Regions from separate parts of the Anaerostipes sp. PC18 genome, predicted to be linked through region 1. Evidence: riboswitches for the same ligand, from Rfam matches in the RefSeq annotation. Region 1 holds a riboswitch; each other region holds the start of a gene.
What was found. Region 1 has a riboswitch for thiamine pyrophosphate ahead of thiS (sulfur carrier protein ThiS). Riboswitches for the same ligand answer to the same signal wherever they lie in the genome.
Positions count from the first base shown of each region.

Region 1 (3,279 bases):
CATTGTTTCCTTTTTTGCTCTTTTGGCCATTGGCTCCAGAAAATCCATGGCAGCCGGTGAGAGCAGAGCCTTGTAGTCCTCAGCACTCACCGTTTCTTTTGAAAGAGCTGTGATGACATCGTCTTTTGTGTAAACATTGTAGTCATATTCATCATATTCCTTTAACACTTCATCTAATATCTCCATCGCCCTAGTCCTCCAAAAATCCTGTCAGCGGAGATGAGGCATCTCCTCCATGGTCCAGGACCCGTCCCAGTCCGGCAAGGTATGCCTTTCTTCCTGCGTCAACTGCCATTTTAAAAGCCTTTGCCATGGATACCACATCTCCTGCCGTAGCTACAGCCGTATTTGCCAGTACGGCATCGGCTCCCATCTCCATTGCTGCACAGGCCTCGGACGGCTTCCCGATTCCGGCATCCACAATGACCGGAAGATCGGTATCATCAATCAGCATTTGGATAAAATCTTTCGTAAGGAGTCCTTTGTTGCTTCCGATGGGCGCTGCCAGAGGCATGACCGCGGCGGCGCCTGCACTTTCCAGGTCCCTTGCCGTATTCAAATCGGGGCTCACATAGGGAAGAACAGTGAAACCCTCTCTTGAAAGAATCTCCGTGGCTTTGATTGTCTCTGCGTTGTCGGGCATCAGATACTTTGTATCCCGTATCACTTCGATCTTGATAAAATCACCGCATCCCACTTCTCTTGCAAGCCTTGCAATGCGCACAGCCTCCTGGGCATTTCTTGCCCCGGAGGTGTTTGGAAGCAGTGTCACCGTATCCGGTATGTACTCTAAAATATTGCTGGAACCTGCCTCCTTTACCCGCCTGAGCGCCATAGTAACAATCTGGGCTTCGGCCGCATTTACAGCCTCCGCCGTCTTTTCCAGGCTGAACTTTCCGGTTCCAAGCAGAAACCTTGATGTAAATTCCTTTGTTCCGATTTTTAATGTATCACTCATCTTTATACCTCTTCTTCTCCTAAAATCAGCCGTATCGCCATGTTCGCCTCGTGTCCCGCACAGATTGATACTCTGGCCGCAGTCAGTGATTCCTCTGTTGATATCCCATGTGTCCCGTCTCCGCACACATAAAGCCGTTTCATTTTCTTTGCCGTTTTTATCAGGTTTGAACTGTAAGATCCGGCCATCCCGCTGCCGGAAATAACGGTATTGTCAGGCAGCTGAGACAATACGCCGTTGACCAGCTCGGCTTTCGCCTTTGGCGAGTCAAATGCCTCGCAGATAATCGGATATGGCCGAAACAGCTCTGCCGCATTTTCCTGCGTCACCCTTCCGTCAAAAAATCCCAGTTCAATCCACGGGTTGACCTGGCGGATCAGTTCACTCATGGCTTCTGTTTTTTTCATGCCAATCTGGGAAATGGTGTATGCCTGCCGGTTTAGGTTGGATGGATCTACCCGGTCAAAATCTGCCAGAAACAGCTTCCTGATCCCCGTTCTTGCAAGCATCAGGGCTATATTAGAGCCAAGACCCCCAAGACCCGCAACGGCCACGGTTCCTTCCCTGAGCCTTTCCCTCACTTTCGGCGTCTGGCGTCTGTCCAGTTCCTGTTCAAATCGTTCTCTCGTCAGCATCTCATCCACCGCCTACGAAGCTGACGATCTCCAGTGTATCCGCCTCTGTCAGCATGATAGTTTCATACTCAGCCTTTGGGACGATCTTTCCGTTTCTCTCCACCGCAATGTGCTCAAGCCTGTAACCCTCTTTCAGAAGAAATTCCTTCAGAGTGATCCTGCCCTCGAGGAATCTTTTGTTTCCATTGACACGCATCATAACTCTCCTTTCGTTTCCCGGAGCCACAAACGAAAAAAAGATGAAGCGTAAGCTCCATCTCTGTGTTCTATCGATTGAAAACTCCCTACGCTAGTGCTAACTAACAGGTTCCATGAATCTTCGGGTTATACCCTCTTCTCAGCCGATAACATCGGTTCTCCAGTTTTACTTGTTTATGAAATTATATGGCAGACAGCATTCCTCTGCCTTACCAAAAAATATTATAATCCTGTTATCTGAAAAATTCAAGTATATTTTTTGTCGTTTGCGCCGGCTTTTCTATCATTTGCGTTTTTTCAGCACAGCCACGGTTCCGTATGGTACAAGTAATACATCAGAACATTTGCTTTTATTTCAACCTATTACTGCAGAACTATAAGTTTCCAGCCAGGGAAGCAGCTCCATATCCATCCCGATCCCCCCGGAAGGAATACTGGGGCGAATGAATATGAAGATCACACAGCCCCGGAAAAATAAGCTTTCCGCTGTAATCCTCAACTCTGATCCCTGAAAATCGTTCAGGAAGTTCTCTCCATTTTCCCTTCACCTTCCCGTCTCCACAGACCAGATAAGAATCCTCGTGGCTCCGGAACTTCCCTGGTTCAGGCGTATAAATAATGTCTCCTTTTAAAGCAAAGCTATCCATTATCATATCCTCCTGAATCTATCTTCAGATCTTTAAGTGTGACTATAGTATCATAAAAATTGTTCAAACATACAAAAATCTGAAAATCTCCATTTCTACAGATAGGATACGCAAATAATACAATATATTATTATTTAATTTTCACTTTCAAAGTTTTCCTTACGCAACCTGACTTTATATAAACCGTGATAGTCCCTTTTCTACTTTTTGTCGTAAGCTTTCCGCCTTTTGAAATAGAAGCATATTTTTTGCTCTTTGATGAAAGAGACCATTTGACGGACTTGGAGGTTCCATAGGCTTTTGCTCTAAACCGGTAACTTTTTCTACGTTTCACTGTCTTTCTATAGGAGGTGATTTTCAGGTAAGGTTTTTTAATCGTCACCTTCACTGTTTTGCTGTAATTTTTTAATTTTGCTGTTACTGTGATCTTTCCTGCTTTTTTTGCAGACAGTTTTCCAGACGCAGAAACGGATGCCAAAGACCGGCGGCTGACGCTCCATGCTACTTTTCCTGATACACCCACTGCCTGAGCCTTTAGTTGAACACTCTTTCCTGTATATACACTGGATGGACAGGAAGTAATTTTAATATATGGTCTTTTAATGACTATCATTTTCTTCGTTGAATACACTCCAACTTTTGCAGTAATATAAACTTTTCCTGCCTTTTTAGCTGTCAGTTTACCAGAAGAAGAAATGGATGCACAGGACGCATTATCTACCTTCCATACAATATTTCCCGAAACTCCTGTTGCCTTTGCTGAGATGTTGGCACTCTGTCCCTCATACATCGATGACGGAGCAGAAGTGATGCTGACATACGGTGTTTTCACTGTGATTTT
Region 1 is NZ_CP121164.1:1,197,932-1,201,210, reverse strand. It holds gene thiH (2-iminoacetate synthase ThiH) at 1-186, opposite strand, end outside; gene P8F77_RS06555 (thiazole synthase) at 191-958, opposite strand; gene thiF (sulfur carrier protein ThiS adenylyltransferase ThiF) at 961-1,593, opposite strand; gene thiS (sulfur carrier protein ThiS) at 1,595-1,792, opposite strand; TPP riboswitch at 1,858-1,964, opposite strand; gene P8F77_RS06540 (hypothetical protein) at 2,166-2,438, opposite strand; gene P8F77_RS06535 (GH32 C-terminal domain-containing protein) at 2,569-3,279, opposite strand, start outside.

Region 2 (3,279 bases), 1.6 Mb from region 1:
ACAGGCGCTTTGTTTTCTCATTGCGCAGCAGGATGCCGCTTCGCCAAAATACGATCCGGATCAGGAGAAACCTTTCCATCTCGTCATAAGATATCTTCTCCCCTGTCACCTGCACAAAAATATCATAGCAGTAATATACATCGAGAATACCGTAAGTAAACAGCATCCCGAAAATAACCTGCTCCCATCTTGTATGCCTTTCCATGATCTTCCCGGACTTGTGGCTCTTTAAAATAAAATAAAACAGATCCTTTGCCTCTATATTAACAGCCACCTGGTCCTCTTCCACATGAATGAAGCCCAGATACCGGAGCTGCTGAAGATCATTAAAATTGGGCTCCAGTGCAAACTGCCCATCCTTCTGTTCCCAAAGTTCAAACAAAAGTTCAATTGCCTCCAACTGAAGCATCCAGAGAAGAACCTGGGGCTCATCGATGAGTCTGCCGGCGATCTCCCCGGCCAGTTCAAGCTTGGCTGCATCTGCCTGCACCGGCAGAAAGAGGCGTTCACAGATTACTATTAAATTTCTTGTCTTATTGGTAGATAGTTCTTCTACATACGGCCGCTCTGAATACAAAATTCTTGCCATCCTGACCACCTCTTCTTCTAATTTATTGTATCACAGTTTTTTGATTTCTTCTATTCTTTCTATTGCCATATCGTATCCCATCTGATAAGTCTCCCTGAGCACATCGATATCCTTTTCAAAACTGTCAATGGGATGATCCGGCCTGAGAATCACAGCCTTTCCTTCTCTCTCCAGTCTCTCGCAGTACCGGACAGTGCGGTTGTACTCCACATGACGGTTCAAAAGCAGGTCCGGAAGCTTCGGATACTTTCTTTTCAGCAGCCTTGATGTAACCTTATGGCTTTTGCTGAGCTCCTTTTTATATCCCTTTGGTCTTGTGAGTACGATCAAATGCTTGTCATTGCCGTCCCGTATCGCTTTGCGAACCGGGATCGGATCTGCGATTCCTCCGTCGAAATAAGGAACACCGTCCAGATTGATCGCCGGGAAAATAAGCGGCAGTGCGCAGGTTGCCCTCAGCATCATGCACTCCTCATCCAAGTCTTTTCCGTCTTTGTACTCGATTTCCCCGGTCAGGGCATTGGTAACTCCCACTAGGATTTTTCCGTCATATTTGTAAAAGGTGTCCCAGTCAAACGGATATAATTTATTTGGGATCACATTGTAAACAAAATTCAGCCCGAACAGGCTTCTTTCTTTGATAAGATTCTGTCTTCCTACATACCTGGGATCATTTCTGTGATTCATAAGGATCTGAAGATTTCTCTCCCTCTGTCTGGATACGTAAGAAAAGCCGTCACAGATGCCGGCTGACACTCCGATCACATACGGAAACATAATGTCGCGGTCCAGCAGGGCATCCATCACCCCTGCGCTGAAAATAGGCCGGAATGTCCCGCCCTCTAATATTAAACTTGCCATTTTCTCTCACTCCTAACTGCGTTTGGGCACTCCCCGTAATCCGCGGAAATGCTTCTCCTTTCCTTTATTATAACACAAAAACTGGAAACTTATTGTATGAGTTTTTATCACTTGATTGTCTCTTTTGGCTGATATTGCAATTTTCAAACCATTGCACTTTCTAATAAACAATGATACAATACGAAAGATGACCTTTAAGGTCGTTTTTGAAACTAAAATGGGAGCTTTTACGGGCTGAGAGGAAGGATGAACCTTCGACCATCATACCTGATTTGGGTAATGCCAACGTAGGGATTTAGATGCTTATTGTAACGGAAGCATGTACATTAAAAAGTAATGTTCCGAAAACTAAATACTGCATTTTAGATTCCCTCCCGACTGATTGAAACGAGGAGGTTGTAAGATGACTTACACAACACAGATGAATGCCGCCAGAGCCGGCATCGCGACCAAGGAAATGGAAACTGTAGCTGCCTATGAAGGAATGGATCTTCAAAAGCTTATGAATGAAGTTGCCGCCGGAACAATCGTCATACCGGCCAACAAAAATCATAAATGCTTAAAGCCGTTCGGCATCGGCAATTCCCTGAAAACAAAGATCAATGTCAACCTTGGAACATCCAGAGACTGTCTGAATATGGATATGGAAATGAAGAAAGTAAACCAGGCTGTCTCCATGGGTGCTGAAGCGATCATGGATCTTTCTTCTTTCGGGGACACTCAGACCTTCAGAAGAAAGCTTGTGGCTGAATGCCCGGCCATTCTGGGCACTGTTCCGATTTACGATGCCATCGTATACTACAACAAGGCTCTCAAGGATATCACATCCAGAGAATGGATCGACATATTTAAAATGCATGCGGAAGACGGAGTCGACTTCATGACCATTCACTGCGGGATTAACCGCAGTACTGCAGACCGTTTTAAGGCCATGAAGAGACAGATGAACATTGTTTCCCGCGGCGGATCATTGATCTTTGCCTGGATGGAAGCTACCGGCTGTGAAAATCCGTTCTTTGAATACTATGATGAGATTTTGGACATTTGTAATGAATATGACGTTACTCTAAGCCTCGGGGATGCCTGCCGTCCGGGGTGCATTAAAGACGCCAGCGATATTTCTCAGATCGAGGAGCTGGTAACTTTGGGAGAATTGACGGCCCGGGCCTGGAAAAAGGATGTCCAGGTAATGATCGAAGGACCCGGACACATGCCAATGGACCAGATACAGGCAAATATGAAAATTCAGCAGACTATATGCAAAGGTGCGCCTTTTTATGTGTTAGGGCCGCTGGTTACCGATATCGCCCCTGGATATGACCATATCACTTCAGCGATCGGAGGTGCCATTGCAGCGGCATCCGGTGCAAGCTTCCTGTGTTATGTTACACCGGCCGAGCATCTGCGTCTTCCAAATGTAGACGATGTAAAAGAAGGCATTATGGCTTCAAAGATTGCAGCCCATGCGGCGGATATCGCCAAAGGCATAAAAGGAGCAATCGATTGGGACAACCAGATGGCCAAGGCAAGGCAGAAGCTTGACTGGGAGGCCCAGTTTGATCTGGCTTTAGACCCTGAAAAGGCAAGAAGGTACCGCGCTGAATCAAAACCTGAAAGAGAAGATACATGTACCATGTGCGGAAAAATGTGTTCCGTTCGAAATATGAATGCTGTGTTGGCAGGTGAAGATGTCGACGTAGTATAAACTAAAGGAGGATTTCACAGATTTATGAATGAAGAAAGAGGCAGCTTTTCCAGCAGAATCGGCTTTGTGCTTGCGACTGCGGGATCAGCGGTAGGATTAGGAAACATATGGAGATTTCCATATT
Region 2 is NZ_CP121164.1:2,839,313-2,842,591, forward strand. It holds gene P8F77_RS15260 (hypothetical protein) at 1-589, opposite strand, end outside; gene P8F77_RS15265 (patatin family protein) at 620-1,450, opposite strand; TPP riboswitch at 1,658-1,761, shown strand; gene thiC (phosphomethylpyrimidine synthase ThiC) at 1,854-3,155, shown strand; gene P8F77_RS15275 (sodium-dependent transporter) at 3,180-3,279, shown strand, end outside.
Region 2: linked by a shared signal. The riboswitch ahead of thiC (phosphomethylpyrimidine synthase ThiC) and the one ahead of thiS (sulfur carrier protein ThiS) in region 1 are both predicted to bind thiamine pyrophosphate.

Region 3 (3,279 bases), 950 kb from region 1:
CCCATCCCAACAATAAGTACAAAGTTTCTTAGGATCTAATCCGACAGACTCAATCATATCATCCAGCCTGTGATACCGGAGTGATGTAAAATTCAGCTGCTTACAGATCTCATCTATCATACCCTGATATTCCGGGGAGTCCGGATTTGAAAACTTCTCCAGATGTACATTCTTGTAATCTCCGCTGATCTGTTCAATGATCCGGCGTGTGATCAGATCCATTTCAGAAGTAGACCGTGAGAAATTCAAATATTTGCATCCGTATATGATCGGCGGACAGGCCGGGCGGACATGAACCTCTTTTGCACCGCTCTGATAAAGGAATTCTGTGGTTTCCCGGAGCTGGGTTCCCCTTACGATGGAGTCATCAATCAATAAAAGGCTTTTATCCTGGATCAGTTCGTGGACCGGGATCAGTTTCATCTTGGCGATCAGATTCCTTTTGCTCTGTATGGTCGGCATAAAGGAACGAGGCCAGGTCGGTGTATATTTAATAAATGGTCTGGAAAATGGGATTCCGGATTCGTTGGCATATCCTATAGCATGTGCGGTTCCTGAATCAGGGACTCCTGCCACTGTATCCGGTGAGGCATCATCACGCTGAGCCAGCTTCTTTCCGCACTCATAGCGCATTTCCTCCACGCTGATTCCTTCATAAGAGGACGAAGGATAACCATAATAAACCCAAAGGAAAGTACAGATCTTCATATCTTCGCCTGGCTTTGCCAGAGTCTGAATGCCTTCGGGCGTAAGAATCACGATCTCTCCGGGACCAAGCTCACGTTCGGCCACATATCCGAGATTCAAATAGGCAAAACTCTCAAAGGAAATACAGTAGCCATCGTCTTTTTTGCCTACAGCAATCGGAGTGCGGCCCATTTTGTCTCTGGCGGCATAGATGCCTTTCGGTGTCAGAAGCACGATCGTCATGGAACCGTCGATGACATCCTGTGCATGCTGAATTCCTTCCACGAGATGTTCTTTCTGATTGATGATAGCAGCAACCAGCTCCGTTGCGTTAATATCTCCGCCGCTCATTTCAAGAAAATGTGTGTGGCCTGAATCAAACATCTGCTTTATAATTTCATCCGTGTTATTGATCTTTCCTACTGTCATGATCGCGTAAGTACCGTGGTGGGAGCGAACGATCAGCGGCTGCGGTTCGTAATCGGAAATACAGCCGATGCCCATATATCCGTGCATTTTGTTGACGTCTTTGTCAAATTTTGTCCGGAACGGAGCATTTTCTATGTTATGAATGGCCCGGTCAAAACCGTCGTCTTTACTGTAAACCGCCATACCGGCACGTCTTGTCCCAAGATGGGAATGATAGTCTGTCCCAAAATATAAATCAAAAACACAATCCTGTTTTGAAGTGACACCAAAAAATCCGCCCATAAATTCCTCCGTTTTGTAAATAAAATTATATTGCTGTATTTATTATAACCAAACGGAAGGAACGGGACAAGGAAAGATTGGTATTCTTTCGAAATGGGAATTGATTTAATTCAATATATTCATTATAATACAAACATACCGTTAAACCGAGACATACGAAAACTTTATATACAGGGGTGCTGGCAGACTGCCGGCTGAGAGTAAGACGAGAAGAAGTCTTTAACCCTTATACCTGATCTGGGTAATGCCAGCGTAGGAATAAAACAGTACAGTTGTACATGAGACTATTTCCCCGTTGGATTTTATCCGGCGGGGTTTTTATTTCATAGTAAAGTTCTACGACCTTCCCTAATGAAATAAAAATGCTCCGCAGGTTGTGCACAGATGCGCAAGGAAATTATTTGCCTTTGGCAAATTGCATCCGGCACGCAAAGTTGTCAAGGAAACAGATTTATGAGGAGGAAAGAAATATGAATGCAAGCGTAGCGATCCAAACACTGCCGGAGGCAGCCAATGACGAAGAATTGATCCGTATTGTGGATCAGGTAATTGATTATATTAAGAGTACGGGACTGAATTATTATGTGGGACCGTTTGAAACTGCGATTGAGGGTGACTACGATGAACTGATGGACATTGTGAAAGAGTGTCAGCATATCGCTGTCCGTGCGGGTGCACCGTCGGTTGCGGCTTACATTAAAGTGTCCTATAAGCCAGAAGGGGATGTGCTTACCATTGATAAAAAAGTTACAAAACACCACCAATAAACTGTGGCCGGCAGCGGCGATCCTTGTGCTTCTGGCATTATGGCAGACTGCCAGCGGGACAGGGATGGTTTCAAAATTTCTGCTTCCGTCGCCGGTGGATGTGGTCAAGGCATTTGTGAATGATTTTTCACTGCTGATGACGAATGCGAGAGTGACCATAATTGAATCGTTTATCGGTCTGCTGATGGGCGTTGTCATTGGTTTTTTTATGGCAGTGCTCATGGATCATTTCGATAAAATGTATAAGGCATTTTATCCGCTGATCGTGTTGACGCAGACGGTGCCCACAGTGGCCATTGCGCCGCTCCTTGTATTGTGGTTTGGATATGAAATGCTTCCAAAGGTAATCTTGATTATTATCGTGACATTTTTTCCGATTACTGTGAGCCTGCTGGACGGCTTTCGTTCGGCGGACAAAGATACAATCAGTCTGATGCGATCCATGGGTGCGTCAAAGCTGCAGATATTCCGGTATGTGAAATTTCCGGGATCTCTGGGCCAGTTTTTTGCCAGCCTGCGGATTTCAGCTTCCTATGCAGTTGTGGGAGCCGTCATTTCAGAATGGCTGGGAGGATTTGAAGGTCTGGGCGTCTATATGATCCGGGTTAAGAAAGGTTTTGCATTTGACAAAATGTTCGCGGTGATCTTTATGATTTCTGCGATCAGTCTGCTGCTGATGTGGGCAGTCAATTTTCTGCAGAAGAAATGTATGCCATGGGAGAGCCGGGAATAGCCGAAAAAGTGAAAAGAGGATGATGATTATGAAAAAGAGAATGTTAGCTGTATTCCTTTCTGCATTATTAGCTGTATCAATGACTGGATGCGGATCAAAGAAAGAGGAAGCCGGAGACGGAAAGCTTAAAAAGATTACATTTGTTCTGGACTGGACACCGAATACTAACCACACAGGTATTTATGTGGCAAAGGAAAAAGGATATTTTAAAGAGGCCGGCCTGGACGTGGAAATCGTACAGCCGCCGGAGGACGGAGCAGAAGTACTTGTGGGCTCCGGGAAAGCACAGTTCGGTATTTCATTTCAGGATACAATGATGCCTGCTGTCGTTGGAGATGATGCCCTTCCGATCAAGGCTGTGGCAGCAGTTTTACAGCATAA
Region 3 is NZ_CP121164.1:245,712-248,990, forward strand. It holds gene P8F77_RS01285 (amidophosphoribosyltransferase) at 1-1,398, opposite strand, end outside; TPP riboswitch at 1,561-1,674, shown strand; gene P8F77_RS01290 (thiamine-binding protein) at 1,869-2,165, shown strand; gene P8F77_RS01295 (ABC transporter permease) at 2,134-2,898, shown strand; gene P8F77_RS01300 (ABC transporter substrate-binding protein) at 2,927-3,279, shown strand, end outside.
Region 3: linked by a shared signal. The riboswitch ahead of P8F77_RS01290 (thiamine-binding protein) and the one ahead of thiS (sulfur carrier protein ThiS) in region 1 are both predicted to bind thiamine pyrophosphate.